Regions from separate parts of the Desemzia sp. FAM 23989 genome, predicted to be linked through region 1. Evidence: riboswitches for the same ligand, from Rfam matches in the RefSeq annotation. Region 1 holds a riboswitch; the other holds the start of a gene.
The links. A riboswitch is a leader RNA that binds a small molecule or an ion and turns the genes downstream of it on or off. The one in region 1 is predicted to bind magnesium.

Region 1 (11,000 bases):
AGGTAATCTATACGCTAATGAATACGAACCTATGCTAGTGGACGATGTACTTAATGGGAGTCTCCAAGAGACCATTCATGCGATCGATGAAAATCTAGATGCTTTGAATGATGCGAAGACTAGATTTGAAAATAAAATCAATCGTACAGAAGGTATCATAGGAACTATGGAAGCGGGGATCAATTCGCTGTGGAATGAAGTAGAAAACTTAATGAATTGATGCAAATCAGTCAACTAACCCCATAATGTTGCATTATGGGGTTAATTGTTTACTTGATTCTTCAGGCGTTTTTTGACATACTGAGCAAAAGGGTAAGTTGGAAAGGGAGAAAAATACAGATGATTGAATTTAGAAATGTGTCCAAAAATTATGGGCAGAAACAAGCATTAAAAAATGTCACGTTAGCGATCCAACCGGGGGAAATTTTTGGATTGATCGGTCATAATGGAGCCGGTAAATCGACAGCAATCAAGTCGTTGGTAAGTATCATCGATCCTACTGCAGGAGAAATTTTGGTAGATGGAGAAAAATTGACAGACCATCGCTTGGCGATCAAAAGCAAAATCGGTTATGTGCCGGATTCGCCAAATATGTTTTTACGTTTGACAGCAACGGAATATTGGAATCTGATGGCGACTGCATACGAGGTGACACCTGACAGCTATCAAGATAAATTGACGGCATTGCTTGAGTTGTTCGATATGACAGAAAATCAATACGGAGTCATCAATTCTTTCTCACACGGGATGCGACAAAAAACGTTTATCATTGGGGCCTTGCTGTCGAATCCGGATATTTGGATTTTAGACGAACCGATGACAGGGTTAGATCCGCAAGCAGTGTTTGATTTAAAAGAAATGATGAAGCAGCACGCTGCTGCAGGCAATATCGTCTTGTTTTCGACTCATGTATTGGATACGGCGCAACAAATTTGCGATCATATCGCTATCCTTAAACAGGGAGAAGTCTTGTACGATGGAACGATTGAAGATTTGCAAGCCCAAAACGAACACCAATCTCTTGAAACCATTTATTTGAAAATGGCGGGCAGACAACCAGGAGAAAATCCAACTGCTGTTTCAGTGGAACCTGAAGGGAGAGGATGAACGTATGCGGATGAAACAAACGGTGGAGTTGGCTAAAGTCAATATGATTTACGCTAATCCGCAGATGATCGAAAAGCGGCGTAATAAAGAGGTCAAAAAAGGAGCCCCTTCTAAGTTATCGGCTTATACATACATCCTTGGACAAAATGTTTTATTGCTGGCTATTTTTATCTTCTTATTTGGTTTTATGTTTTCCAATATAGATCTGGTCCACTACCCGGGCATGTTTACGTCTTTTATGGGCACGATTATTTTAATGTCTGTGCTCCAAGGCTTTTACCTGATTTTTAATCTTTTTTACGATTCAAAAGACTTGTCCCATTATCTGCCGCTCCCTTTTAAAGCGAGTGAATTGTTTGCAGCAAAAGCAGCTGTGTTGATTTTTATGCTGCTTCCATATTTGGTCCCTGTTTGGATTTTGATGTTTTTGTTAGTGTTGGATGCAGGGAATGCTTTGCTATTCTTGCTGCCGGGTTCAGTAGTTCTATTTTTGCTGATGATAACAGTAGTTTTAGCGTTTTCGATTGTACTGGTGCATCTCATTACGAAGCTGCCTTTGTTTACACAGCACAAACAAGGCGTAATCACTGCTTTATACAGTTTATCCAGCATTGGAATGGTGGTATCGGTCTATTTCCTTTCCAACCGAGCGACGACATCTGCTGAAACAGCTCAAGGGATCATTCCGGATATGTCTGTGATTCCTTTTCTAGGAGCATTCCACCAGATTTTTTTAACTCCAGGAGATGCAGCAGCTTGGGTTGGTATCCTGGGTTGGGTAGTGGTGTTGGCAATTCTGGCATTTGTGGTGATCAGATGGGTTGTGCCTTCTTTTTATCAAGCTGAACATGCCGTCTCGACAACATCATCCAGCCGTCCCAAGAAACAAACCAAAAGGAAAAAAAAGGGAGTTGCTGCTCAGCATCCTGCTTCAGTCAATCAGACCTTGTTTAAATACAATCTTGGAATCATTCAGGATGGAACATTAATGATGCAATTTCTGAGTTCAAAACTCCTATTGCCCTTGGTGGTGATCGGACCGACTTTAGTTAACAGTCCTGATTTAGCGGCTATTCCAACATTATTTTGGCCGGTATTTTTCTTTGGCGGATTTATTTATACGTTTTTCACCTTAAATGCGGTGTCGATTGTCGGAGTCATCATTTCTTTAGACCGGGAAAACTTCTTGTATCTCAAATCACTGCCATTTTCAATGAAGCACTATTTAAGACAAAAATTTCTGTTTGCCTTTGGTATTGAACTGATCATTCCGGTGTTATTGGCGATCGGATTAATGGTATTCCTTCAAGTCCCGTTGTTGTTTGCAGTACTTTTCTTAGCCGGGCTTGTGATCGGAACTCTTGCACTGAGCCACTTTTATTTTGTACGCGATTATCGATTGCTTAATCTGGATTGGCAAAATCTAACCGAACTCTTTAGCAGAGGAGCTGGAACTTGGGTTCAAGCCATCAGTATTTTTATTACTGTTTTCTTCGGTGTCTTGGCTGTTGTGGGTGTTTCATTTATTTTATTGGCTTTGCCGCCAATTGGCCAAATGCTGTTTTCTGCTGCTATTGTTCTGGTGCCCCTGAGTCTTTCTGCTGGGTTATTGGTGAGATACAAAAAAACATTTTGGAAGCAGTTTGAAGATTAAGCTGGAATAGAGATGATGTAGTGGATTCTGTGGGTTACTCCATGATCTAAAGCAAAGTAAAATCCCTTTTCGCTAATGGGCAACCATCAGCGAAAAGGGATTTTGTTGTGTTGCAGAGTAGAAGGGGGGCTATTTAATGATTCACAGCTGATTATAAGTGGAATTATGAAGAAGACGAGAGATACTTAAAGATTCGAGGTTGGTTACATGTGTGAATGTGAAGTAGAGGTGGTCTACTTAATAATTCGAGGTTGATTACATGTGTGAATGTGAAGTAGAGGTGGTCTACTTAATAATTCGAGGTTGATTACATGCGGGAATGTGAAGTAGAGGTGGTCTACTTAAAGATTCGAGATTGATTACATGCGGGAATGTGAAGTAGAGGTGGTCTACTTAATAATTCGAGGTTGGTTACATGCGGAATTGTGAAATAGAGACGTTCTACTTCACAATTCGAGACTATCAATAAGCTGAATTAGGAAGTGGGACCTGATCACCTAGTAATCACCTCCTGATTATAGGTACATGCGGACTTTTATATGACCAAGGGAGTAAATGAGTGATATGAAAAAAGGCTATCTCATATTGAGACAACCCATTCTGTTTATCACCTATTCAACGGGAGCTAATTCATCTTCGGTCAACCATTTATGATTTTTCACAGTCTCACTGCCATCAGTAGGCTGGTAGTCGACCATGTACACCGTAGTTTGATTGGCTGCATCAATAGTAGCAGCAGCTCCTTGCATGCCTTCCATGTGCATAGCTTCCAAAGTGACTTCAGTACCTGGCTCTAGAGCCGAGTCCCCAGCTTCTGCCATTTCTTCATATACAACCCATTTATGATTTTTTACACGGTCGCCGCCGTTCGTTGGATCATAAGATACTTCATAAGCAACAGTATCAAATGCTCCTACAATAGTAGCTTCTGCGCCTTTCATACCAGGCATGTGTCCAGATTCGATCATCACGGTATCGCCAACTGCATAGGTGGGATCTTGTGCTTCTTGAAGTCCTTCTGGAATGTCGCCAGAGTCGTCATGCATCATGTGTCCCATATCCGATTCTTCCATAGAACTTGATTCCTCGATTGAACTGCTGGACTCTGAGGAATTTGTTTCCGCTTCTTCTGTTGTAGAACAAGCGGATAAAGCTAAAGTAGTAGACAGCGCTAAAAATGGTAAAAAGTTTTTTCGATTCATAACTGATTCCTCCTATCAAATGTAAACAGAAACGTTTACATTCGTAATCAATTAACAGCTTAACAAGAATAGTAGGAGAAGGTCAATAAATCAGCTTTATTGAGTTGATTGTTTCAAATTAGGCTCAAGTCTAGTAAAATAAAAGCAAGTAGAGCTCTGTTAGGAAAAAGGGCCAGCTGATAAAGGCTGAGATTTATATGCGTGTGTTAATGGATAAACAGTAAAAAGCACGTATATAAATATAGAAGGAGTACACTGATGAATCCCATTTTTAAATTTGTGTTGAAAATGATGTCTTCCCCTAAAATCAATATGCAGGAAGATTATGAATTTGTACGAAAGATGCAGCAGATTTTTTCTAAAAAACCTAAGAAGGGATACATCATCTTAGATCAAAAAATTTATTCCAAGGATCAATCTCACGATATCCCTGTTAGAGTATTTCGCCCTCAAGAGCTGCGGCACGATGATGCTTTGTTATTTGTTCATGGTGGAGGATGGGTGACTGGAAACATCGATACGTATACAAATACTTGTATCAATATGGCCGATTTAACAGGGAGGGTAGTGTACTCGGTAAATTACCGTTTAGCTCCTGAATATCCATATCCAGCCGGGTTAGAAGACTGCTATCAGGTGGTGGACATCTTGCTGAATCATTTGGAAATGGCACGATTGGCAGATGTTTCTAAGTTGACCTTGATCGGAGATTCTGCGGGAGCCAATCTGATAGCTGCAGTGTCGCTGTTACTGCGAGATGAAGGCAGGATAGTACCAGCAAAGCAGATATTGCTGTACCCTGTCACGTATTGGGATCACACAGAAAACTCTCCTTTTGAATCTATTCGTACGAATGGATATGACTACGGGTTGACCGCCAAAAAGATGCAAGAATATATGGAATTGTATGCTCCTGAATTGGCAACGCGTCAAAGTCCATATATCTCTCCTTTATCAGCTGATGATCTGACAAAACAGCCGGAGACACTGATTGTGACAGCTGAGTTTGATCCGCTTCGCGATGAAGGAGAAGCTTATGGAGAAAAATTACGAGATGCTGGAAATAAAGTGAGGATCCATCGAGTAAAAGAAACCGTTCATGGGTTTATTACGTACCCAAAATTCGTGGAACCGGTAGTTGAAACGTATGAGATTATCAATGAATTTTTAAGTACTGATCGATAAAGGGAAAGTTTTAGTTGTTTGGAGGTGAGTCAGTTTGAAGAAGAAGGAAACGACCAACCAAAAAGGATGGGTGCGACTAGACAATGCTTCGAATATTTTTTTAGCAGCCATGTCCACCACTGATACCAAAGTATTTCGGTTGAGTGCGGAAATGGAAAATGAGGTCGATTCCGTCCTGCTGCAACAAGCGCTTGAAAAAACGTATGCACAATATATGCTGTACCATAGTGTGTTAAGAAGAGGAATTTTTTGGTATTACCTGCAACAGACGACTATTCAACCGCGAGTAGTTCCTGATGTATTGACACCTTGTTCGCCGCTGTATCATTTTGATCAAAAAGAGTTATTGTTTCGTGTGATTTACAATGATAAGCGCATTCACTTGGAAGTGTTCCATGTTTTGAGTGACGGAACAGGAGCGCTGTGGTTCTTTGAAGATTTACTGAAAGAGTATATCTTATTGCGCCATCCTCAAACGCAAGCAGAATTAATGAAAGAACAACGGGAAATCCAGCAACAACACTTAGAAGACAGCTTTGTCACCCATTTTAGCCACAGTGAACAACAAAATTTTACGGACTCAGCGCAATCTGCTGTGCGCAGTTTTGTGAAAAGCAGTAAAAATGCTGCATTTGAATATGGACGAAAAGCGAGAAGATTGATGTGGGCAACGAAAAGAAGAAAACGTCGGAAACGGAAAATACATCGGATAACCGGCAGGAAAACAGCCGATAATCGAACAAAAATTATTGAATTAGAGATGCCGGTGAAAACAGTACTGAATTTGGCTCATGAACAAGATGCTACGCTGACTATGTATTTGATTGCTGTATACTTTGAAGCTATTCGAGAAGCCAGTCCACATTTTCGTTCTGGGGAAACGATCGCAATATCCGTTCCGGTAAATTTAAGACAATTTTATCCTTCCGATTCAGCCCGTAATTTCTTTAGTACCGTCAAATTAAAATACACTTATCCACAAGAAAAAGAAGTGGATATCAATAAAATCTGTGATACTTTGACGAAACAAATGCAGCACCAGCTGAGCAAAGAAAATTTGGAAAAACGGTTAAGCCGATTGATCGCATTTGAATACAATCCATTTAACCGAGTTATTCCGCGTCCGTTAAAAGATGGTGTGTTAAAAATCATCAATTTCTTTAACAACCGAAATTTAACAGTGGCTATGTCGAATCTCGGACGAGTGTCATTGCCGCAATCGATGAATCCCTATGTTCATGCGCTTTATTTCCACACGTCTGCTGTCAGACCCCAATTTTCTGTTATCAGTCATGGTGGAACTTTGACGATTTCTTTTACGTCGCCTTATTTAGAGACAGAGATCCAAGAAAACTTTGTTCGGAAACTGACTAAATCTGGGGTAGATGTAACGATTGCTGCAAATAAAGTGACAGCTTCAGAATTAAGAGGTGATGAAGAGTGAAACGATGTTCGCATTGTCAGGTAAATATTAAAGGTGACTGGTCGGAATGTCCGCTTTGTCACCAACAATTAGATCCGGTAGAGTCAGCAGAAGCTGCAAGCAGCCCTTATCCGGATATTCCTTTACGTTTCAATAAGAAAAAAGTTTTCAAATGGATGATGTTGGCGTCTGTAGTCATTATTCTTGGGTTTTATACAGCTGGATTTTTCTTTCCTGATCCCTTGAATGTTTGGCAATGGTCTTTATTTGGAATCGTCAATTTATGGTTAGTTGTCTTGATCATTATCCGTAAACGAAGAAATATAGCTAAAGGAATCGTTTATTTGATCATATCTGCTTCACTGGTCTGTGCGTATTTGGATTATATATCGGGCTGGAGTGCTTGGTCTACCACTTATGCGATTCCGCTGATCTGTACATTTGCTACAATAGCTATGTTTTTCGCGGTCCGAATCGTTCGCTTAAAAGTGGAAGATTATGTGTTGTATCTGTTGACTGCAACGCTGCTCGGATTTATGCCGACGACATTTTTGTTTTTAAATTGGACAACATGGCTGTTCCCATCCCAATTGTCGCTTTTATTGAGTACCTTGATGTTTATCTGGATCACCGCTATACACGGAAGAGCTATTATCACAGAACTGCAAAAACGCGCACAAATTTAAGGAAATATTCTCAGAAACAGTAACAAAGCTTCTTTTCAATTTAGTTATTGAAAAGAAGCTTTGTTTGTAAGGGATAAAAGAACAACTTGAGTAGTCATACTGTTATAAAATATGAAGCAGCTCAGTTGCTATACTAAAATAAATCAGCAATCCCAAAGCATCGTTGATAGTGGTGATAAAAGGACCAGAGGCAATTGCTGGATCGATGTTCATTTTGTGAATAACAATTGGAATAGTCGCGCCAACTACTGTGGAGAGACTAAGTGTGAAGAAAAGCGAGATGCCAATGATCAGTGCTAAAATGAGATTCCCATAGAAGAGACCTGCTACCACTCCCAATACTGTTCCAGCGACACCTCCAATCATTGTACCTGCTAGAAATTCTTTCCAGATCGTCTTCCAAAATTGTTTCCGGTTTCTTTCCTCTCCTTGGGAAATATTCCGTACAGCTATGGCAAGTGATTGAGTACCGACATTTCCGGCAGAGTCCATGATAATAGGAATAAAAGCAGCAAGGATGACTACTTGGTTGAGTGTTTCTTCAAAAGAACTGATGAGAGAAGCACTGATCATTCCTAGGAAAACTAGGATGATAATCCATGGCATTCGAAGCCGAGCCATCTCAAAGGCACTTTCTTCTCCTTTTTCTATTTTTTTCGGATTTTTTCGAATAGCTGAAAATTCATTAAAATCTTTCTTAGTTTCTTCGACTAAAACATCCATGATGTCATCTACAGTTACGATCCCCATCAGTTTATTTTTCTGATCCAAAACGGGGACAGCCAGCAGATCGTAATCTTGAATGATTTGAGCCACCTCTTCTTGGTCATCGTAGATTCGGACGAAAGCCAGTTGGGTATGCATGATATCCGCCAGCTTTGTTTCTTCCGAATGAAGGATGAGATCCCTTAGTGATACGACTCCGACTAAATGATCAGCATCATCCAGAACATAGAAGTAGTAAACCAATTCTGTAGCTTTCGCAATAGTACGAACTAAATCAATCGTTTGTTGTATAGTATGTTCAAGAGTAACCACTACCATCCCTTTGGTCATTATTGAACCAGCAGTCTCTGGTTCATAGGAGAGCATTTCTTCCACTTTTTTCCTCTCTGTATCTTCGAGTAAGTTAAGAAGAACTTTTTTTTCATCTTCATCAAAATAAGATAAAAAGGCCACAACATTATCTAATTCCATATACGGAAACAAATGGGCGGTATACTCTGGCGAGAATACCTCATAAGCCTCTATTTGATCTGCTGGATCCATCCATTCGAACAATTCTGCAAATTCTGCTGGGCCTAGAAAGGACTCTATTTTCTTTTTCTTTTCAGGATAAAGTAAGTGAAACAGTTCTACTTGGTCTTTTAGATGGAGTTTCAAGAAGAGTCTCCGGAATCTCTTCCGATTGTTTTCTTTAGCAGCTCTAAAGACAGCCTCATAGTAATTATTTTTTCTAGTGTCTATTTTTTTCATTCCGATCATTCCTTTCGGGAAGGTTTACTAGATGCCATTCTTTTTTTTGTATCGTTAATTCAAACTTTCTCCTTCGACTATCCGAATTCGGATCCATATAAACCACCTCCTTAAAAGAATTCGTTCGTTAAAAAAATAGAGAACGTTACTACTTTAAGCGTTTAGTTCTATAGACAATGGCCTCCATTTCACGATAAAAAAGTGCCTCACCATGAAATAGCGAAAGATCCCAACTCTAGAATGAACGCTAAAAATTTATAAAACAAAAAAAGCACGCCCCCGAAGAGTGTGCAAAAAGACTGCCTGAGCAGCACGTTTCAAAATGGTTTATTTTGTCTATTTTCTGCACCTCTTCGTTGAGTTTTAGCTCTGTACAGCATAGGGATTGCCCCAGCTGCATTAAGAATTTCCTTAATTCGAAAATTCCTGTTAACCCATTGGCGTCTTTCGACGTTTCTGGGCAGCAGCCTATCTCTCGTACAGTAGCCTCACCTAACAAGGTTATTTACTTTTTATCTACGGACCTATTATAGAATATTGTTCACTTATTTACAAGCTTGCTTATTTGCTGATACATGACTGTTTCTTGCTATCCAAAATTTATAATACCGTACACCATAAATAAGGATACAAACCACTAAATGTGGTTTGCATCCTTATTTGACTAACGGTATTTCTTCATTGTATGAACTAAACGCTCAAGTGCATCCATCAAAATTTTAGTAGGCACAGCAAGGTTCAAGCGTTCAAAACCATTGCCTTCAGTCCCAAAGATGTATCCTTCATCCCCAAATACCAAAGCTTCCTTGTGCATAACTTCTTCGAGTTCACTAGCCGAAAGCCCAAAAGCATTGAAATCCAGCCATTGCAAAAACGTTCCTTCTAAATCAAATACCGTTACTTCAGGCAATTCTTGGTTTAAATAGCGTTTCAATTCTTGATGATTGTGCCAAATCAGTTCTTTGAATTCCTTTAACCAAGGTACGCCTACGGTATAAGCCAATTCGGTAGCTTTTAACCCAAGCACATTTGTTCCGCCATCCAAACCCGTGACTTCCATATCCTCTAAAAATCGTTCGCGCAAATTTGGATTGGAAATAATGATGTTGGAGTTTTTTTGTCCCGCTAAGTTAAAAGACTTGCTGACAGCTGTAGCGGTGATACAAATAGAAGCTGCGTCTTCAGTCGCTATAGCCATTGGTGTATAAGAATGCCCGGGCATGGTGAGGTCATGATGAATTTCGTCTGCCAAAACAATTACATCATTCGCCACACAAATATCTATCACTTTAGCCAATTCGTCTTTGGACCACACTCTTCCAACTGGATTATGAGGATTGGAGAATAAGAGCAGTTTATTCGCAGGGTCTTTTGCTTTTTTTTCCAAATCTGCGAAGTCGATTTCATAATGTGTCTCTTTTTGGATCAAGACACTTTTCACAATATGGCGTTCGGTTTTTTCGATGGCTGCATAGAAAGGGTAGTAGACAGGTGATAAAAGCAATACGCCATCTCCTGGATCAGTGAATGAACGGATAGTAGGATAGAAGGAGGTGACTACACCAGGTATAGTCAGAATCCAATCGTCTTCAATTTCCCAATGGTGCTGGATTTTCATCCAATTTTTTACAGCCGATAAATACTCTTTGGTAGGTAGGTCGTAACCCAAAATAGCTGTTTCTAAAAATTTTTGAAGCCCTTGAATAATTTCAGGCGCCATTTTCATATCCACATCAGCGATAGATAAAGGATAAATGTTATCATCTAATGAAGGATTCCAGTCATGCATTTGTTGCCATTTAGCGGAACCTGTATGTGATCTGTTGACAGCAGTAGTAAAATCATAAACCATAATCGCAGCCTCCTAAAAAGTCTAGTTATCTTACAAGTATTCTAACATAGATAGTCTTTTACACAGAATAGAAACTAAATTTGTGGACAATATCGCGTGTAGGAAGCTATTATTCTGTATTTATGGAGTTTAAACAATTTTAGTATTATCTGTTGATGTAATTTCTTCAAATTCGGCTTCAATGATTTCTAAATCTTTATTAAAATTACCTTCTTTATAATTTGAACTGTAACCTTTAATTAATTCTCTATTTAACTTCTTCGCTGCTAGCTCCATGGTAACAGCTGTAAGACCACCAGAAGCTATACCCCCAATAACAGGAATAGCTTTTGAAGCCGCGCTTGCAAGTCCTTTTTTAGTTAGTGTTTTTGAGGCAACTACTTTTGAGATATTTTTTATAAATGGATACCAGAGT
Region 2 (19,275 bases), on a different contig from region 1:
TCGCTATCATTTTTGTGTACGCTTATCATGGAGACATAAAAAAGAAAGGGCTGATTGGGTGATGAAGATAAGAGTAAAAAGAGCTCTGGCTGGTTTGTTTTTAGCAGGAGCTTTAGGGGCAGCTGGTTGTGGAAACAATGATTCCGGTGAATCTGGTCAGGAAAATGCAGGAGACTCAGGAGAAAAGGTTTTGACGGTATCGATAGAGGAAATTTATTCAGATTATTTTGAGTCCATAAAAGGCGACTTTGAAGAAGAACATGATGTGACAGTAGAATTTGTTTTCCGTGAGCAATTAGAGCAGGCAGAAGCCTTGCCTTTAGATGGTCCGGCTGGAATTGGACCAGATGTGATGATGATTCCTTATGATCGAATCGGCCAATTGGCTCAACAAGGGCACTTGGCTACTGTAACAGTACCAGATGACGGGCGTTTTAATGATACGGATATTCAACAAGTCACTGTGGATGACCAGATTTATGGCATACCATACTTATTGGAAACATTAGTCCTTTATTACAACAAAGATTTGGTAGAAACAGAGCCTACTACATTTGAAGATTTAGAAGCACTGATGCAAAATGAAGAATACAATTTTGATATAGAAGAGGGAAAAAATACCGGCTTCTTAGCCAATTGGCTTGATTTCTATTATTCATATGGATTGTTTGCAGGCTACGGGGGTTATATATTTGGCGATGAAGGCACAGATCCGACAGACGTTGGCTTGAACAATGAAGGGTCTGTTGAAGCATTGGAGTACCTTACTGAATGGTATGCACAATGGCCACAAGGAATGCAGGATGAGGGAACAGTGGGAGACTTTATAGATACTTCATTTATCGATGGAAAAACAGCTGCGGTCATTAATGGGCCTTGGGGAGCTGCTAATTATGAAGAAGGCGGAGTAAACTTCGGAGTAACGACGATCCCTACTTTACCCAATGGGGAGAACTATCAACCTTTTGCTGGAGGCAGGGGATGGGTCATCAGTAACTACTCGGAAGATATAGAATTGTCACAGGCATGGTTGGAATACATCACAACACATGACAACCAACTAGCGTTCTATGAAATGGTTCAACAAATTCCAGCAAATATAGAAACTAGACAAGTTTTGCTTGAAGAAGGAACAGAAGTAGAAGCTGCTGTTGTTGAACAATACGAAAATGCTAATCCGATGCCAAATATTCCACAAACTGCAGAAGTATGGGACAATGCTAAAAATATGATTTTTGATACTGTATCTGGAAATAAATCAGCTGAAGAATCTGCTAATGATACCGTTGAAGTGATTCAACAACTGATTGAGCAGAAATACGAGTGAGCCATTTAGAATAAAATGAAGATTTAAATGATAGGTTAAACAGACCACTAGCATCTGTTGGGTACTTTCCAAGCAGGTGTTAGCGGTTTTAGATTTTTAGTGTGCTGGCTTTACTTTCAAGTGCCAAGGACAATATTGTGCTTTTTTAACGGTTATGTGATAAAGTAGGAAAAAGAAAATGTGTATGTATCAATTTAATGTAAAGACAATCGATCAAGAAACAGTTTCCCTGTTTGAATACAAAGGAAAAGCGTTGTTGATTGTGAATAGGGCTAGTGAATGTGGACTGGCTCCACAGCTGGAAGGGTTGCAAGAACTGCATCAAACTATCAAACAAGAGTTTTAACGTACTAGTTTTTTTTCCTATCAATCCATGAACCAAGAACTGTTAGAAGGACAAGAGATTGCTGCTTTTTATTCTACTCAATATGGGGTTACTTTCCTTTGTTTGAAAGGGTATTGGTGAATGGTGCGAAAGCTCATCCGTTATATCAATATTTAGTGAATGAAACAAAAAGGAAGAAAAAAATGGAGTTACACGAAGTTTTTAATTGGGCGAGATGGAGAAATTATGGAACGATTCGCATCTCTGACGACTCCAGAAAAGATTGAAGATTCTATTGTTGAAGCTTTGGCAGTACCTGAATAAATCTATCCAAAGAGCAAACGAAAAAACTACAGCCGTAGTTTTTTTGTTTTTTTATCAACAGGTAACCAGAACAATGCTATACTAATTGGTATAGGTGAAAAAGAAAGGGGCGGTTGAAATGGAAATGAAAAATAAATATTTAACGATGTTGGCAAAAGAATACCCGACGATCGGATCAACGACTTCTGAAATCATCAATCTAGAAGCCATAATGAATTTACCCAAAGCAACAGAACACTATGTTAGTGATATCCACGGGGAATATGATGCATTTCAACATGTCCTGCGAAATGGTTCGGGAAATATCAAAGAAAAGATTGGAGAGATTTTTACTGATCGATTGACCCAAAAAGAAATGAACACGTTAGCGACAGTAATCTATTATCCAGAAGAAAAAACGGAAGATATCATGAAAACTTTTGAAACGGAAGAAGAAGCACGTGAGTGGTATCGCATCACTATCTCTAGACTAATTGAATTGTGCCGATTTGTTGGCTCCAAGTACACTCAATCAAAAGTACGGAAATCCTTGCCAGAGGAATTCTCTTATATTACAGAGGAATTGCTTTTTAAAGATGGGACCTTTTCAAATAAAGATAATTATTACAGTGAGATCATCGATAGTATCATCTCATTGGACAGAGGGAAAGAGTATATTACAGCATTGTCCTATTTGATCCAACGTTTAGTTGTTGACCACTTGCATGTGGTGGGAGATATTTACGATAGAGGTCCTTATCCGGATAAAATTATTGATGCTTTGATCCGCCATCATTCCGTTGACATTCAATGGGGAAACCACGATATTTTATGGATCGGAGCTGCTTCTGGTTCAGAAGTGTGTATGGCAAATGTGATCCGTATTTCTGCACGCTACAATAACTTAGATATTTTAGAAGACAGCTATGGAATCTCATTGCGCTATTTGTCCAACTTTGCGGAATCTACGTATACTGGAGATGCTGACAGTTGTTTTGCGCCTAAAGTGAATCCTGAGACCAATATCTTAAAAGAAGAGATTATTCAGAATACAAAGATTCATCAAGCTATTGCGGTTATTCAATTTAAATTAGAAGCAGCCATTATTGAAAGACATCCAGAGTTTCATTTGGAACACCGTCTGTTGTTAAACAAAATTGATTACGAAAATGGCACCATCACCATTAGAGGACAAGAATATCCTTTATTGAGCACCAACTTTCCCACCATCGATCCGACAGACCCGTTCAAATTAACAGATGATGAACAATGGATTGTGGATAAATTAACAGAAGGTTTTAAAAACAGTGGGAAATTACAAAAACACATTTCTTATTTGATCAATAAAGGAAGTATGTATCTGACATACAATGATAATTTATTGTTCCATGGGTGTATTCCGTTGAATGAAGATGGAAGCTTTATGGGAATGGAAATAAGAGGCAACTATGTCTATGGACATTCTTTGTTGGATAAGTTTGAAGATGCCGTAAGAAAAGGATTTTTGTATCAAAACAGAAGCAACAACCATAAGTATTTAGATTTAGTTTGGTATTTGTGGACAGGACCTGTTTCTTCTTTATTTGGGAAAGACCAAATGACGACTTTTGAACGCTATTATGTAAAAGACAAGGCTTGTCATGAAGAAAAGAAAAATGCTTATTACCGTATGCGCAATGAAGTTGAGACCTGTGAAAAGATATTAGCTGAATTTGGCTTAGATCCGACTAAAGGTCGCATCATCAATGGGCACACACCGGTAAAAGAAAAAAGAGGAGAAGATCCGATCAAAGCAGATGGCAGAATGTTGGTCATTGATGGTGGGTTTTCAAAAGCTTATCAAGGAACGACAGGTTTAGCTGGATATACGTTGCTGTATAATTCGTTTGGAATGATGCTGGTTTCTCATCAACCCTTCACGTCTCCTCAGGAAGCGATCGAGAATGAGATAGACATTGTTTCTACCCGACGAGTGGTAGATAAAGAATTGGAACGAAAGAAAGTGAAAGAAACGGATATCGGTAAAAAACTGCAAGATCAAGTAACTGATCTGAAAGCGTTGCTCGATGCTTACCGTAACGGGGATATCCCAGAGAACATAAAATAAATGATGTCCATTTATGGAGTCAGTAACCAAGATAACTGTTTCTTACTTAACTGGTAGGAAACAGTTATTTTGGTTTGTGAAGCTGGCAAAACAATAGCCAACCAGCTTTATGTGACAATTGAGGTAAAATCAAAAATAAAACAAAGAGTGTTTTTAATGTATTGTATTTATTTAACGAATAAAAAAACTCTTTTTCATTAATTTATAACGGCTTTCTGTTACAATAAAAATAGAAGATTCTGAAATCAGTGCACTGGAGGAAATGAAAATGAGTAAAGGTTGTACATTTTATTTTGTTCGTCATGGACAAACGTATTTTAATCATTACCGAAAGATACAAGGGTGGAGTAACACACCATTGACAGAAGAAGGTACGGAAGATGTGTATCGTAGCGCTAGAGGATTAGCGGATGTAGAATTTGATGCAGTGTACACAAGTGACTTAAGCCGTACGGTTCAAACAGCAAGTATTATTTTAGAAGAAAATAAACAGGCTGAAAATTTAAAAATTGAAATGATGCCGGAATTCAGGGAAGTCTTTTTTGGTTTCTTTGAAGGTGAAAATGTAGACGTCGCTTGGGAAACGATCAACCAAGAACTGAATTATCCTTCCGTTCCTGAAATGTTTGCACAGGCAAGCATTCCCGAACGAATGAATGCGACTAAAAAAGCTGATCCGTATCACGATGCAGAAGATTTTTTAACCTTCTGGACCAGAATTGAAGAAGGGTTGATGAAACTGATCAGTAAACATCGTGATACTGGAGACAAAGTATTGGTAGTGGCTCATGGAAATACCATCCGCTACTTACTGAATAATTTAGTAGCAGAGCTAGAAAATCCGCAACCTCTTTTAAACGCAAGTGTCTCTATTGCTTCTTATCAAAATGGTGCTTACCATTTGGAAAAATACAATGAAGTCAGACACTTTAAAGATTTGAAAGAATAAGCTGAGCAAATCAGTTATACACATTCAGTTGAGTACAACTGGATGAACAACAAATATGGAGGTACAGCATTGACTACACCTAAAGGACTTGTATTTTTTGATTTAGATGGAACGTTATTGAATGCTAAATCAGAGTTGGATCAAGAAATCAGTGAAGCATTAGAAAGTATGAAGCGAAAAAATATTATTCCATTTGTAGCGACTGGCCGCAGTCCGATTGAGATTGAACATGTATTGGAAAATAGCCCGATAGATTCTTTTATTACACTGAATGGCCAATATATTGTTTATGAAGGAAAGGAAATATACCGAAGTGCTATTCCGAAAAAATTGATGAATGAATTGAAATCTGCTACCGATAAGTATGACTTTCCTTTATCTATGTACACACATGATAAGATCCGCACGACGAAGGATACTCAAACAATGATCACCGCTTATAAAAATATCCATACGAAACCACCTGAAGTGGATGCTGCTTTTCATTTGAAGGAAGAAGTATTGATGGCGCTGATTATTAATGATGATCCTAGTTACGATGAGGATTTTCGTTCTAAATTTCCTCAATTGTCTTTTTACCGCAATACACCGTATAGCGTAGACACTATTATTAAAAACAATTCCAAAGCAACTGGGATCAAAGAATTAGAAAAATTACTAGGCCTTGAAAATGTTCCAACGTATGCTTTTGGAGATGGTCCAAACGATAGAGAAATGATTGCCTATGCTGATTATGGTATCGCCATGCAAAATGGAGTGGATGAAGTAAAAGAAGTAGCTGATTACGTTACCTCATTTAGCAATGTAGAAGGCGGCATTATAGAAGGTTTGAAAAAATACAATTTAATTTAGCAGTTGTATTTATTTCGATAAGCAAATCCCATTCGCACTTTTGTGAATGGGATTTGTTGCATGGTGGGGGATAGTCCACTATTTTGCCTTATGGTGATTCAAACTGCAATGATCATCATTCAGTGTCTCTGGATGATGATCAAACTAAGCTTATCATCATAGCAATTTACTCCATCAGCTTTTATACACAAAATGGCTGAAACGTTTAGTCCTCTGTTCATAAATAACCCTTTAAAGGAGCGTTTAGAATAGGGGAGAACCACTTGACCACAACAGCTTTTGTTTAGAAAACAAAAAAAGCAGTAAATACTGACAAATCAGTATTTGCTGCTTTTTTATTGTATGGAGACGAGGGGAGTCGAACCCCTGTCCAAACATAACGACACCTAGACGTCTACGTTTATAGTTATACTACTTAAAAGTTCGCTTAGTATTAGCCGCACAACAGGCATCGTACTTTGCTAGTCTGATAATCTCTTCTAAATCTTGCAGACGGAAAGATTTAGTGTATCCCACTGATTATAGGACCCTTACTCGAGTACATGGGCGATACCGAGAGGATCTACACTAAGCTGTTATTACGCAGCTAAAGCGTAAGAGTTATTATTGTTTTTAGCAGTTATATTTAACTGTAACGTTTTTACGTAGCCGTAACCTACGAAACGCGATCCAAGCTCGACCTATGCCTGTCGAATCCGTAACGCCCCCGAAATAAAAGGGAGTACAGACTTAGTACCTAAGGTACTATAATAGTCATCTATCTAACTCTGCAACTATCATACCACATCTACTAATCAAAAGAAAGTATGTTCGCTCCGGAAATAAAAAAAAGAAAGCTTAAGCTGCCTTTTAAGCAGACTATAAAACTTTCTTTTCTGTCATGCAAGTCCATTATAACCATTGCTTGTTGATTTTGATATAAATGTCTTTAACGATTTGAGTTGTAACGATATAAGCTGTAATAATTAAAATCATCCATTTCCAGTAAATTACTGGCAAAGCCACAAAGTCAAAAAACGTACCTAGCGGGCTACCAGGAATCCAGATAGCTGCTGCAATAACAGCTAGTGTTGAAGGAATCACACTCATACTAGCTCTGCTTTGAATAAATGGAATTTTTTCGTTTGAATAATATGCACAACGACTGTCTGAGTAATCAATCCGATAACAAACCATCCTGAATGGAAAAAAGGTGCATCTTGCACAGAGTTTACTTGGAAAACAAACCACATCAACAAGAAAGTCAAAATATCAAAAATGGAACTGATTGGTCCAATGCTGAAAGTAAATTTCAGCAAATCAGCAGTTTTCCAAGTAGCTGGTTCCATGAGATTTTCAGAATCCATTTTGTCCCAAGGAATGGCTAATTGTGCAACGTCATAAATCAGATTTTGAACGAGCAATTGGATAGAGAGCCCTTCTATTTGAGTGTGTAATCGTGCCAAAAAAGTTTTTTCTGTCAGATAACCGATTTCTTTTAGTTGGTTATTTTTTGATTTTTTTTCGGTATAAATAGAATTTTTTTGTTTACTATTATGTTTTCCTCCTTGACTTAAAGGAAAATAAGCGTGCTACATCATCAGCCGAATAAAATGGGTTATGGTAGCATGACTTATTTCTCTTTTAGTTTTCCAATCACTAGCAGAGCTTTGTTCCATACCTTTCACCTCATTTTTATCGTTTATTTTGAAACGAATCTGTAAGGTTTCCATATGATAATTTACCTTCGTTGTACAGAATGCAAAACAACAAAAAAAGCATACACCCCATCTGACGACAGAGTATATGCTTGAATACCCAATCCAAATAAAGGGTAAACATTCCATATCTAGATAATATTTTTTTGCATGTTAAAAAAACATTATGCCTTCTCCATCGTTGAGTTTTAGCACTATATGGCGTAGATTGTTCAACAGCTACGTTAAGAATGACCTTGCGTCGATCATTCCTGTTGACCCATTGGTGTCTCTCGACGTTTTTGTGCAGCAGCGTTTTTCCATATAGGAGCCTCGTCTAACAGAAGCTTTATTCATTTCGTTTGCCATGCTAGTTCAAAAAAATTTATAAGTCAAGTTTGATGGAAGAAAAATAATCATTTAAAAAAGCCTAATCAGTCAATCTTTAAGTAATACTTACGGATTCACAGTCAATGTAAAAAGTTTCATTTGCTGATATACTAGTATCATATTTATTAAATTGGTATCGTATAACGATACTTGTGTTGCTTTAATATCATTAAGAATAAGAAAGGGGAAGAGATGGTTTAGTTAGAGATGAAATGAAAGCGGTATCTGTTGTGACATATGAAGAATGGGAGTGAATAAAATGGAAAAAGTAATTGATGTACATCCAGATAATCTGGCTACTAGAAAGCCTGCTAAATATCGGACAGCTAAAGTTTGGCAAATTGGAGCTTTTGCACTAAATAATACAGCAACAAACGCATTTATGTTTTTAATGACTTTTGTATCCTATTATGCAACAGGAGTTGTTGGATTAGGAACTGTCTTAGTTTCAACGCTCATTACAGCTAGTCGTCTCTGGGATGGTGTTACTGATCCAATTATCGGTCTTTGGATTGATAAAACTGATGGTAAGTTAGGGAAATTCAGACCGTTTATGATTTCTGGTTATGTTGTTATGACCATTACCACGTTATTATTGTTTTTTACCAATCATTTAATTCCAGAAAACTTACGTTTGGCTTAATTTATAGTGTTGTATTTGATTTATATTGTTGGGTACACTTTCCAGACAGCTTGTACAAAATCTGGCCAGTCGGTATTAACCAATGATCCAAATCAACGGCCATTATTCTCTACATTTGATTTGTCTTATACGTCTTTATTCTTTGCTGGTGCTGCTGTTTATGTATCAAATTATCTAGAACCAAAACATGGTGGTTTTAATGAAGCTTTCTTTGCTGAATTTGTTATCACAGTAGTGTTAATGGTAGGAGTGTTAACTTTACTGGCAGTTGCTGGTATTTGGAAGCACGATAGAACAGAAAATTTTGGTACAGGTGGAAAACAAGAAAAAATTGGTTTAAAAGACATGTTTGGGATTTTAAAAGGGAACCGACCTTTACAAATGTTGATTGTTGCTGCGGCAACTGATAAGTTAGCCTTAACAGTTGCAAATAATGCTATTGTAATGGTCTTGTTATTTGGTGTCGTAATCGGGGATTATGGATTGTATGGTCAAGTATCAGCTTACACAATGATTCCTTCTTTGATTATTATCCAAATCGGTACAAGATATGCTCGTAAATTAGGTTCTAAGCAGGCTTTAGTAACTGCAACATGGGCATGTATCATTATTTACTCTGCGCTATTTGCTCTATTGTTACTAGGAGATCCTTCTCAAATCAGCTTTGACAACAAGGGATTCATGACAATCGCTTTCTTAGTATTGTTTATTCTAGGTAATGGTGTGAAAACAGTATCAGGTGGGATTGTTATTCCAATGATTCCAGATATTACAGATTATGAAACCTATAAAACAGGCCGTTATGCACCTGGTGTAATGGGAACGATCTTCTCATTTGTGGATAAAATGATTTCTTCTTTTGGACAAACCATTATTGGTATTACTTTAGCCTGGGTCGGCTTTACTGAAGTATTCCCCACAACGGAAACTCCCTATACAGAAAATATTTTCTGGGTAACGATGTTGTTGTTCATTGGTTTATTGATTCTTGCTTGGATTGCTTCATTAATCGCTATGAGATTTTATGAATTAGATAGCAAACGAATGGCTGAAATTCAAGAAGTTTTAGAAGAAAGAAGAAATGCTGGCAAATAAAGAAACAGAATAAAGCTTTTAATAAAGGATGGTAAGTACCAATGTGAAAATGGAACTTATCGTCTTTTTTGTTACAATGAATTCAAATAAGTTTCTGAGTCAATTTTGACAGCTTATTGTTTGTTATAAAGAAGGACAGATTGAATAGGAAATTAGAGGATGATCTAAATGATAATTCCAGAAAAAATAAATGCTTTGGTACATGTAAAAGGCCAATACTATAGTCTTAACTATCATTCCCACCAGCAATATGAACTGTATTTTTTCCATCAGGGAAAATGCAGATACCTGATCAATAATCAAATTTATGATTTGCAACCAGGAGATATCATTGCTTTAGATGGCACGGAACTTCATAAACCACATGTGCTTGAAGAGAGCGAATTATATGAACGCAGTATGATTCACTTTTCTGCCGCTTGGATAGAGAGTAGTCTGAAAGAATTAAATGCTCTTTATTTATTAGACGTGTTCAGAGATTTTCCACACCAAATTTTTCGCATTGAAGATCAAGAGTGCTACAATAACATCATCGAATTGGGTAAAAAATTAGCTGATTTATCTAAAGAAGAATTTACAGTTACGCAGGAAGCAGAGATAAAACTCGTCTTAAGCATGTTTTTGTTGAAAGTCTATCAAGCAAAGCGCAAACCAATCGTGTGGATGAAAGAAATAAAAAGCGAAAAAGATAAGTATGCTGAAAAAATCGCGACTTATTTGCAACAGCATTTTACTGAAAAAATCACTATTGAGAAACTGTCAAAAAAATTAAATATCAGCAAATCATATATTTCCCACGTCTTCAAAGAATCTACTGGTTATTCTGTGATGGAATTTTTAATGGATTACCGTTTAGTTCAAGCCAAATTTCAAATAGAAGTTTCCGGAGCTAAAAAGACTTTAAAAGAAATAGCTTACGATTGCGGATTTGAAAGTGATGCGCACTTTAATCGTTTCTTTAAGAAAAAGATAGGTATGACACCCAATAGATATCGAAAAGAAGTTGAAGCTAATATGACCGCTGGTTCAAAGCACGATTAAAAAAGAAAAGGAATTTTTATTTATGTTATATCCAATTGCTACTGAAAGTCGTACATTGACTGATTTAAATGATGTCTGGAAATTTTATCTAGATGATGAAACAAAAGAAATAGACGTAACGAAGCCATTAGTGACCGATGCTGTAATGGCAGTACCGGGCTCATTTAATGACCAAGGAGTTCTTTCAGAGATTCGCAGACATGTTGGAACAGTTTGGTACGAAAAAGAGTTTACGATTGCAAAGCCTTTACTGTCTGAAAGAATTGTCTTGCGTTTTGGGTCAGCAACTCATAAAGCGGCCGTTTATGTAAACGGCCAAAAAGTGGTAGAGCATACTGGAGGATTTACACCTTTTGAAGCCACTATCAATGACGCACTAGTAAATGGAAAAAACAGGGTAACCGTATCTGTCAACAACATTTTAGATTACACGACACTGCCTGTTGGAAATTACAGCGAAACCACTGACGAAAACGGAAATGTGATTCGCAAATCAAGTGAGAATTTTGATTTCTTCAACTACGCCGGTCTACATCGTCCAGTAAAAGTCTATACGACTCCACACAATTATATAGATGATATCATCATTTCTCATCAAGTAGATGGGAATGCTGCAAAAATCTTTACTGTAGTGCGAACTGCTGGTCAATTTGATGAGGTAAAAGTCACTCTTATAGATAAGGAAGGAGAAGTCGTTGCCAGCAGCAAGGGTGTAGAGTCGGAGTTGACAGTCGAAGATGTTCATTTATGGGAACCAATGAATGCATACCATTATATTGCTCGAGTGGAAGGGTTTATTGCTGGAGAATTGATAGATGTCTATGAAGAGCCGTTTGGTATCCGGACTGTTGAAGTTGGGGACAATCAATTCTTGATTAATGGAAAACCGTTTTATTTCAAAGGTTTTGGAAAACATGAAGACACTTATCTCAATGGACGCGGCTTGAATGAGACGGCTAATGTACTGGATTTGAATTTGACGAAATGGATCGGAGCCAACTCATTCCGTACATCTCACTACCCTTATTCAGAAGAGATGATGCGTTTAGCAGATAAAGAAGGAATTGTAGTTATTGATGAAACTACAGCTGTCGGGTTATTTTCAGCATTTGATTTTATGTTGTCTGGTGAAGGAGAAACTGCTAATACATGGGATATGATGGATACAACTCAAGCTCACGAACAAGTTATTCGTGAACTAATCGACCGCGATAAAAACTTAGCTTGTGTTGTTTTATGGTCCATTGCCAATGAACCTGCTCTTCATGAAGAAGGAGCTCGCGAATATTTTGAACCGCTAATCAATTTGACGAAAGAATTAGATCCTCAAAGTCGTCCGATAACGATTGTCAATATCATGATGTCGACTCCAGATAAAGATTTGGTAGCCGATTTATTGGATGTCATTGCATTGAATCGTTACTACGGTTGGTATGTACAAACTGGAGATTTAAAAGCCGGTGAAAAAGCTTTGCGTGCTGAATTAGACTTGTGGAAGGATATGTATCCTGGAAAACCTGTGATGTTCACTGAATATGGGGCAGATACTGTTCCTGGTTACCATGCTATTGATGACATTCCATTTACAGAAGAATATCAAGTACGTTATTACGATATGTACCACAAAGTTTTCGATGAGTATGAACATGTGATTGGAGAACAATTGTGGAATTTCGCTGACTTTGAAACAAAAGTGGGCATCAACCGCGTTCAAGGGAATAAAAAAGGAATATTCACACGCGCAAGAGAACCCAAAATGATTGCACATGTTTTAAAACAACGCTGGACAGCTATTCCAGATTTTAATTACAAAAATAAGAAACACCTATAAAGTACTCAGCACAGAAACTTACCTGTTTTCTGTGCTTTTTTTGTAGAGTAAACGGTGCACTTGTGTAAAAGTGACTTTGTGATTCTTTAATAGTTAAAACCATCAATTAGGGAATATAGTCTAATTATTGGCGGTTCTATTCTGTTTATCTGTGATGTATGGATGAAATAATGCAAAAAAATCAAAAAAATACGCTTTCACAAAACAAATATGTTGATTTTTTCACAAAAATTTTGTATGCTATCTATGAAGTTATTAAGAGAGCAGGTATGGATACATAAAGCTATTTTGACAACTTTGAAAACGGATAGCAAAATATGGAGGTAAGAAGTATTATGAGTAAATCAATTAAAAAAAGAAACTTGTTTTTTGGAGTTTGTGCATCAGTGATCCTATTGGCAGCTGGATGTGGAAGTGATGATACTGCTACAGAAAGTGAATCAACAGCTTCTTCCGCTGCAGAAAGCACAGAAGTAGTAACAAGCGCATCTATCAGCAACGATCCTGCAGATGTATTAGCAGGACTTAGCGAAAACGGTACATGGATTTATGCGATTACAGAAGATGTTACTGTAGATGAAGATATTATGGTAGCTGGAACTTTCCATGATGGCGGGGAAGACAGTGGAGATGTATACCGTAAATTAGCTTTATATGCACAAGATGACGACCGCAATGTTACAGATGAATTTACTTTAACTGCTCCATCAATGACTGTTGAATCTCCAAACTTCAGAATCCAAAATGGTACATTTGCTGGAGATGTGATCGTTAAAGAAGAAGGGTTCGAACTTGCTGGATCAACTGTTGAAGGAAACGTGACATTTGATTCTCAAGAATTAATGGACTCTGCTAAATTAGATGAAGGTACAGTAACTGGAGAAATCACAGTAGCTGAATAACACCTCACAAAACATGAAAAAATTGGAACTCTCTTGTCTTTACTCCTAGAAGACAAGAGAGTTCTTTTTTGACGTTCCAAAACAATCTGTTTGTTGTATACAATTAGTAGTGCCAAGCTATTGCTTTTGGTAAAATAAACTTAACAAAGTGCAAGACAACAGAGGGTGGGGATCTTATGACTTCAAAAGAAGTATTATTGTTATTAACAGATCAATGGGCAGACTGGGAGGCTGCTTATGCCATAGCAGAAGTAAATTCTGCAGCAAATTATTCGGTGAAGACTATTTCTTTTGATAAAGAATCCAAAACGTCTATTGGCGGGTTACGTACCGAGATTGATTATGATATTAAGGAGTATACGAATTTCAGTCGTTTGGCGTTAGTGATCCTGCCTGGTGGGTTTTCTTGGGCAGACAATCGATATGATGAAATAGCCGAATTTATCAAACAAGTTCGAGACCGACAAATTCCTATTGCTGCTATTTGCGGGGCAACCATTTTTCTAGGAAAACATGGCTTTCTGGATCATATAAAACACACTGGAGACAATTTTGAATTTTTTGAAAAACAAAGCGGGTACCGTGGGGAAACTCATTTTTTGGATGAACAAGTAGTCCGAGATGATGATGTCATCACAGCAAATGAAACAGCAGCGGTCGATTTTGCTTATGAAATCTACAAACTATTAAAAATCGATGATTTAGAAGAAATTGACGCATGGTACGATAATTTCAAGAATGGGTTTGTGAGAAAAAGGTCCAATGAAAAATAAATCAGCAAAGATTTAGGAAGGGAAACTATTTAATGGTATTCTAGATACTGTAAGTTAACATACAGTAGGGGGAAATTTCATGGAGACCATCACATTAGCAAATGGGTTAAAGATACCACTAGTTGGTACTGGGACGAACACGTATGGAAAAGAAGGCAATCAGTACAATGGAGAGTTGAATGGGGACTTCAGCGCTTTGGAACAAGCTATTCAATCAGGATATCGATTGATCGATACAGCTATTTCTTATCGAAATGAAGCTGGTGTTGGAGAAACTATTTCTGACAGCGGAGTGCTGAGGGAAGAGTTTTATATTACGACTAAAATTCCGGCAGATGAAGCTTATATCGGTACAAAAGAAGCGGTAGAACAAACAGTAATAAATAGTTTGAAGAACCTTCAAACAGATTACATTGACTTGTATCTGATTCATCATCCCATTGAAGATGAAGATAAATTAAAACACACTTGGGAAGTGCTGGAATCATTTGTAGACAACGGAAAAATCAAATCTATCGGTGTATCGAATTTTGATATTGATTTGTTGAAAAAGGTGCAGCAATTTGCACGTATCCAACCAGCTGTAAACCAGATTCAATCCAACCCGCATACTTGGAATAATGAAGTCATCGAGTATATGCAAAAAAATGACATTGTCGCAGAAGCTTGGGGACCGTTAAGTAGAGTAACAGATGAACAGATTGCTAAACTCAATAAAATTGCTGAAAACTACGGCAAAAACTGGGGACAAGTCTTGCTGCGTTACCAAATCCAAAGAGGTGTAGTCGTGATTCCTAAATCACACAATAATGAGCGACAAACTTCCAACTTGGAATTATTTGATTTTGAATTGACTGATGAACACATGATCATTATTGAATCGCTGTAAAATGAAAGAGTTGTCCGCTTAAGAGAAAACTTCTTAAGCGGGTAGCTCTTTTTTAATACCTGATTAATATTCTTCAGGTATCCATTCAGTAATTGGCTGGTGACGATAACGAGTGAGGTCGACTTTTCCCGACCGCGTCAGCATGATACCTTCAGACAACAGACGATCTTTTTGAGTAAAAGATCCCACCTCATCTTTTATAGCAATCTCTCCTTTGGCATTAATGATCCGATGCCATGGCAAATCATGTTTTTGACTCATTGAATGTAAGATGCGGACTACTTGACGCGCTCCGCGTGGATTACCAGCAAGAGCAGCAATTTGACCATAAGTCATTACTTTTCCAGTTGGAATAGAGCGGATGATCCGAACTACACGTTCTGTAAATGTTGTCATATGTATGGGTCCTTTCTAATTTAGAGGTTATTGACTATAACAGCAAGCGCCGCTGTTCATAGTTTGTTTCTCAACTGACTTTGACAATACCTCTCTTCAGCTAAAGTTATTTAGATGATGGAGTAGCCCTAAAAAAGCTGTCTTTAGTTCATTTTAGCGTTAAAATCACAAAAAAACCATCCATTCTTAAATTGGACGGCTTTTTAAAATTGAGCCAACTAGAAGAAGCTGTTGGTCAACGTTCCTAAACCACTGATGAGCACCTTGATCGTATCTCCTGAAGAAATCCAATTAGATTCGGGTAAACGACTGTTCCCTTCCAGGACACCTTCAGGGGTTCCAGTAAAAATGAGGTCTCCTGGTAAAAGAGTCATATATTGAGAAAGCAGACTCACGATTTCAGCGCAACTGAACAGCATATTTCGAGTATTGTTGTGTTGATATAACTCTCCGTTCAGCGTTAAGGAAATGTCTAAGTCATCAGGATCTACCTCATCTTTTGTGACAAGATAAGGGCCAACAGGCGCAAAGTAATCCAGCATTTTTCCTACTGATTGAGATTGGGAAGATTCTTGTAAATCTCGTGCCGATAAGTCGTTTCCAATGGAATAGCCTATGATATGCTTCAGAGCTGTTTCTGAAGAAATCATTTTTGCTTTCTTTCCGATCACTATGACCAGTTCCGCTCCAAAATCGTACTTCTCAGCAAAAGTAGGCAGAGGAATATTTTGATTGTGTGCTGCTAAACTATTCTTAAATTTTCCACCAAATGAAAGTACGGTCGGGACCGATTCAATTTGCTCGGAAGCATGCAGTAAATAGTTGTAATTGACCGTAATGATTTTGCCTGGTTGGGTGAAGATAGGCAAGAAATAGATATCTTCTTCATTGATGTAAACATTAGAAAGTTGTTTTTCCGATACTTTTTGCAGTAAATGTTTTAGTTGTGCTAACCCATTTTGTGGATCATTAAAAAGTGCATCCATAGAATCAATAGAAGGCTCATTTAGGACTTTAGCAGCTCTACGAACATCTAAAATACCTTGATTCGTTTTGATGCCTATCTTTTCAATATTTTGTTTTTTAAAATGAACGATTTTCATCGGATCACCTTCCTATTAAAAGAAGTATAAAAGAATCTGAGTTGAAATTCAAAAAGACTGCTTTTCACAAATGGAAAAGCAGTCTGATTTTCCCGCTAACATATTTCTGCTCTATAATGTAAAGTACCGAGCCTAATGCGCATGAAACTACAACGTCCAACAGAAATAACGATTCCGGCCATTCAAAGTAAGCAGACAAAAGCCAAAAATACAACATTTGGACAATAAAGATAGCGTATGATCTTTTACCCAGAAAAATGAGACCTTGTTTGATAACATGCATTTTAAAAGTCGAGAGATACTTCAAACCTAAGTGAAAAATGAATACAGTGTAGAAAAAGGACAACGGATTTTGCCCTCTCCAAGAGGTCTCGAACGAATAAAAAGGCACCGAAATGTCAAAATAATGAACTACCAAAAGATACCAAATACTAAATGCAGCTCCTATTTTCATTAGTTTGTCTGCATAGGAACGATGACCATCAAAGACGTACCACACGCCCAAAGCGAGTGCAAAAAGGTATCGGAACACTAATAATCGATACAAGAAACTAGGCATATCGAAAGAATAGGAAAAGTATTCATACCCCAAGTTTCCGATAAAACTAAATATCAGCATGGTCAGCAGGGTGGTTTTTTTTGCCAACATATAAAGCAAAGGCAATACAAGGATGGCTTGAATCATAATAGAGATGTAATAGCCTCCATAACCTCCGCGTCCGATCAAGTAAAAGAAAAAGGAGTGTTCTTCAGGGCCAAAAACAGCCTGTAAAGCGTAAATAATGAGAGCTATCGGAAAGAGCCGATACAATTTTTTCAAAAGAAAAATGGGGCGATAAAATTCTGATAAAGACGTTAGAGCATGTCGATTATAAGATTGAGTTTGATTGTAGCCTGAAATAATTAAAAACAAAGGGACTGCTTGCAGTAAATAAAAAGGGCCGCCGATTTTTTGTAACGTTTCATCGTTGAAACTGTGAATCAAGACAACAAAAATGATTGCTATACCTTTTATCACGTCAATATTCTTATTGTACTTCATTTCTAAATATGTGCCTCCTGAATGATTCTTTGTTTATCATAACCAATTCCATTCTTGAAGTAAATTTTTTTTCATAAAAGCACAGCAAATCAAGCATAAAAAAGCTCATCTTTTGGCTTTTTTGCTTATGAGCGGTATAATAGAAGAGTAAAGAAATTATCATGGGTAAGATTCATACAAATGCAGAAAGTAAGTAAGGCATTCAATGAGTTGCGGTGATTCAAAAAATTAGGAGGCTTTTTTTTATGAATATTGGAATACCAACAGAAATCAAGAATAGTGAAAAACGAGTATCTGTTTCTCCATCTGGAGTAAAGAGTTTGATATCAGCTGGACATACTGTGATCGTGGAAAAAGGAGCAGGAGAAACTGCTGGTTTTTATGATGAACAATATGTAGAGTCGGGAGCTAAAATCGTTTCTACTGCTGAAGAAGTTTGGTCGTCTGATATGGTGATTAAAGTAAAAGAACCACTACCGGAAGAATACGGTTACTTCCGTGAGGATTTGATTATATTCACTTATTTACATTTGGCAGCAAATAAACCACTAACGGATGCTCTTAAGGAGAGCGGTGTAACGGCAATCGGTTATGAAACAATGGTCGGAGCAGACGGCTCATTGCCATTATTAACGCCTATGAGTCAAATTGCTGGTAGAATGTCTATTCAAATTGGAGCACATTTCTTAGAGAACAGTAATGGCGGAAAAGGAATATTATTAGGCGGTACGCCGGGAGTACGCTCCGGAAAAGTGGTTATTATCGGAGGCGGAGTCTCTGGAACAAACGCTGCTAAAATTGCTGTTGGAATGGGAGCAAACGTAGTCGTTTTAGACAACAATCCTAAACGTTTAAGTGAGCTGGGTGAAATATTCGGCAACGCAGTACAAACAATTATGTCGAATGAGTACAATATTGAAGAAGAACTTAAAACGGCAGACCTTGTTATCGGAGCTGTATTGATTCCAGGAGCGAAAGCCCCGCAATTAGTTTCTGAAAAAATGGTCAAACAAATGTCAGATGGATCAGTAATTGTAGATATCAGTGTTGACCAAGGTGGTATCATCGAAACAGCGGATACTGTTACGACTTTAGATAATCCTGTTTATGTGAAACACGATGTTCTTCACTATGCAGTAGCGAATATTCCAGGAAGCGTAGCGAAAACAGCTACTCAAGCATTGACAAACGTAACGATTCCATATGCTGTAACTATCGCAAATAAAGGTTTGTTGGAAGCTGCTAAAAGCAATTCAACGATATACACGGGTATCAATGTGATGCAAAATCAAGTGACTCACAAAGAAGTTGCCCATTCATTAGAAACAGACTATGTGGAAGCTAGTAAATTATTTCATTAATCTCAATGAATAGAGATCGAAGCGAGGATTAAAAATGGCCAAAAGAAATAAAAAAAGTGAAGTTATCATTCAAGAGACTTCAAATAATACAGAGAATTTTACTGAATTAGAGCTGTTCATCCATAAAGATAAAATTGGGATGATTCAACAGCCAAAAGGTGAGTCTATCACTACTGTTAATAAAAATGGTAATGAAGCGAAAGCTAAAGATATTGATGAAGCCATCAATAATTTGATTATGGATTATAACTTGCATTATATGTAGAATAG

Region 2: it holds a riboswitch for magnesium, as region 1 does, so the genes downstream of both, ACEN36_RS02355 (cation transporting ATPase C-terminal domain-containing protein) here and mgtE (magnesium transporter) in region 1, are expected to answer to the same signal.

Annotation. Positions count from the first base shown of each region.
Region 1 covers NZ_JBGQQT010000025.1:15,830-26,829, forward strand. The annotation lists gene ACEN36_RS11640 (hypothetical protein) at 1-220, shown strand, start outside; gene ACEN36_RS11645 (ABC transporter ATP-binding protein) at 340-1,107, shown strand; gene ACEN36_RS11650 (hypothetical protein) at 1,112-2,761, shown strand; gene ACEN36_RS11655 (YdhK family protein) at 3,373-3,963, opposite strand; gene ACEN36_RS11660 (alpha/beta hydrolase) at 4,222-5,148, shown strand; gene ACEN36_RS11665 (alcohol acetyltransferase) at 5,183-6,592, shown strand; gene ACEN36_RS11670 (DUF6320 domain-containing protein) at 6,589-7,257, shown strand; gene mgtE (magnesium transporter) at 7,360-8,733, opposite strand; M-box (ykoK) riboswitch at 9,076-9,240, opposite strand; gene ACEN36_RS11680 (MalY/PatB family protein) at 9,398-10,585, opposite strand; gene ACEN36_RS11685 (bacteriochlorophyll 4-vinyl reductase) at 10,715-11,000, opposite strand, start outside.
Region 2 covers NZ_JBGQQT010000002.1:163,616-182,890, forward strand. The annotation lists gene ACEN36_RS02315 (extracellular solute-binding protein) at 62-1,327, shown strand; gene ACEN36_RS02320 (hypothetical protein) at 1,512-1,673, shown strand; gene ACEN36_RS02325 (hypothetical protein) at 1,833-1,976, shown strand; gene ACEN36_RS02330 (fructose-1,6-bisphosphatase) at 2,095-4,062, shown strand; gene ACEN36_RS02335 (histidine phosphatase family protein) at 4,331-5,011, shown strand; gene ACEN36_RS02340 (Cof-type HAD-IIB family hydrolase) at 5,081-5,863, shown strand; RNA gene ssrA (transfer-messenger RNA) at 6,204-6,571, opposite strand; gene ACEN36_RS02350 (hypothetical protein) at 6,755-6,952, opposite strand; gene ACEN36_RS02355 (cation transporting ATPase C-terminal domain-containing protein) at 6,949-7,308, opposite strand; M-box (ykoK) riboswitch at 7,726-7,891, opposite strand; partial or broken gene ACEN36_RS02360 (MFS transporter) at 8,189-9,667, shown strand; gene ACEN36_RS02365 (AraC family transcriptional regulator) at 9,836-10,708, shown strand; gene uidA (beta-glucuronidase) at 10,731-12,539, shown strand; gene ACEN36_RS02375 (polymer-forming cytoskeletal protein) at 12,875-13,441, shown strand; gene ACEN36_RS02380 (type 1 glutamine amidotransferase family protein) at 13,618-14,214, shown strand; gene ACEN36_RS02385 (aldo/keto reductase family protein) at 14,294-15,103, shown strand; gene ACEN36_RS02390 (MGMT family protein) at 15,167-15,499, opposite strand; gene ACEN36_RS02395 (fumarylacetoacetate hydrolase family protein) at 15,718-16,602, opposite strand; gene ACEN36_RS02400 (acyltransferase family protein) at 16,667-17,644, opposite strand; gene ald (alanine dehydrogenase) at 17,890-19,005, shown strand; gene ACEN36_RS02410 (DUF2969 family protein) at 19,040-19,270, shown strand.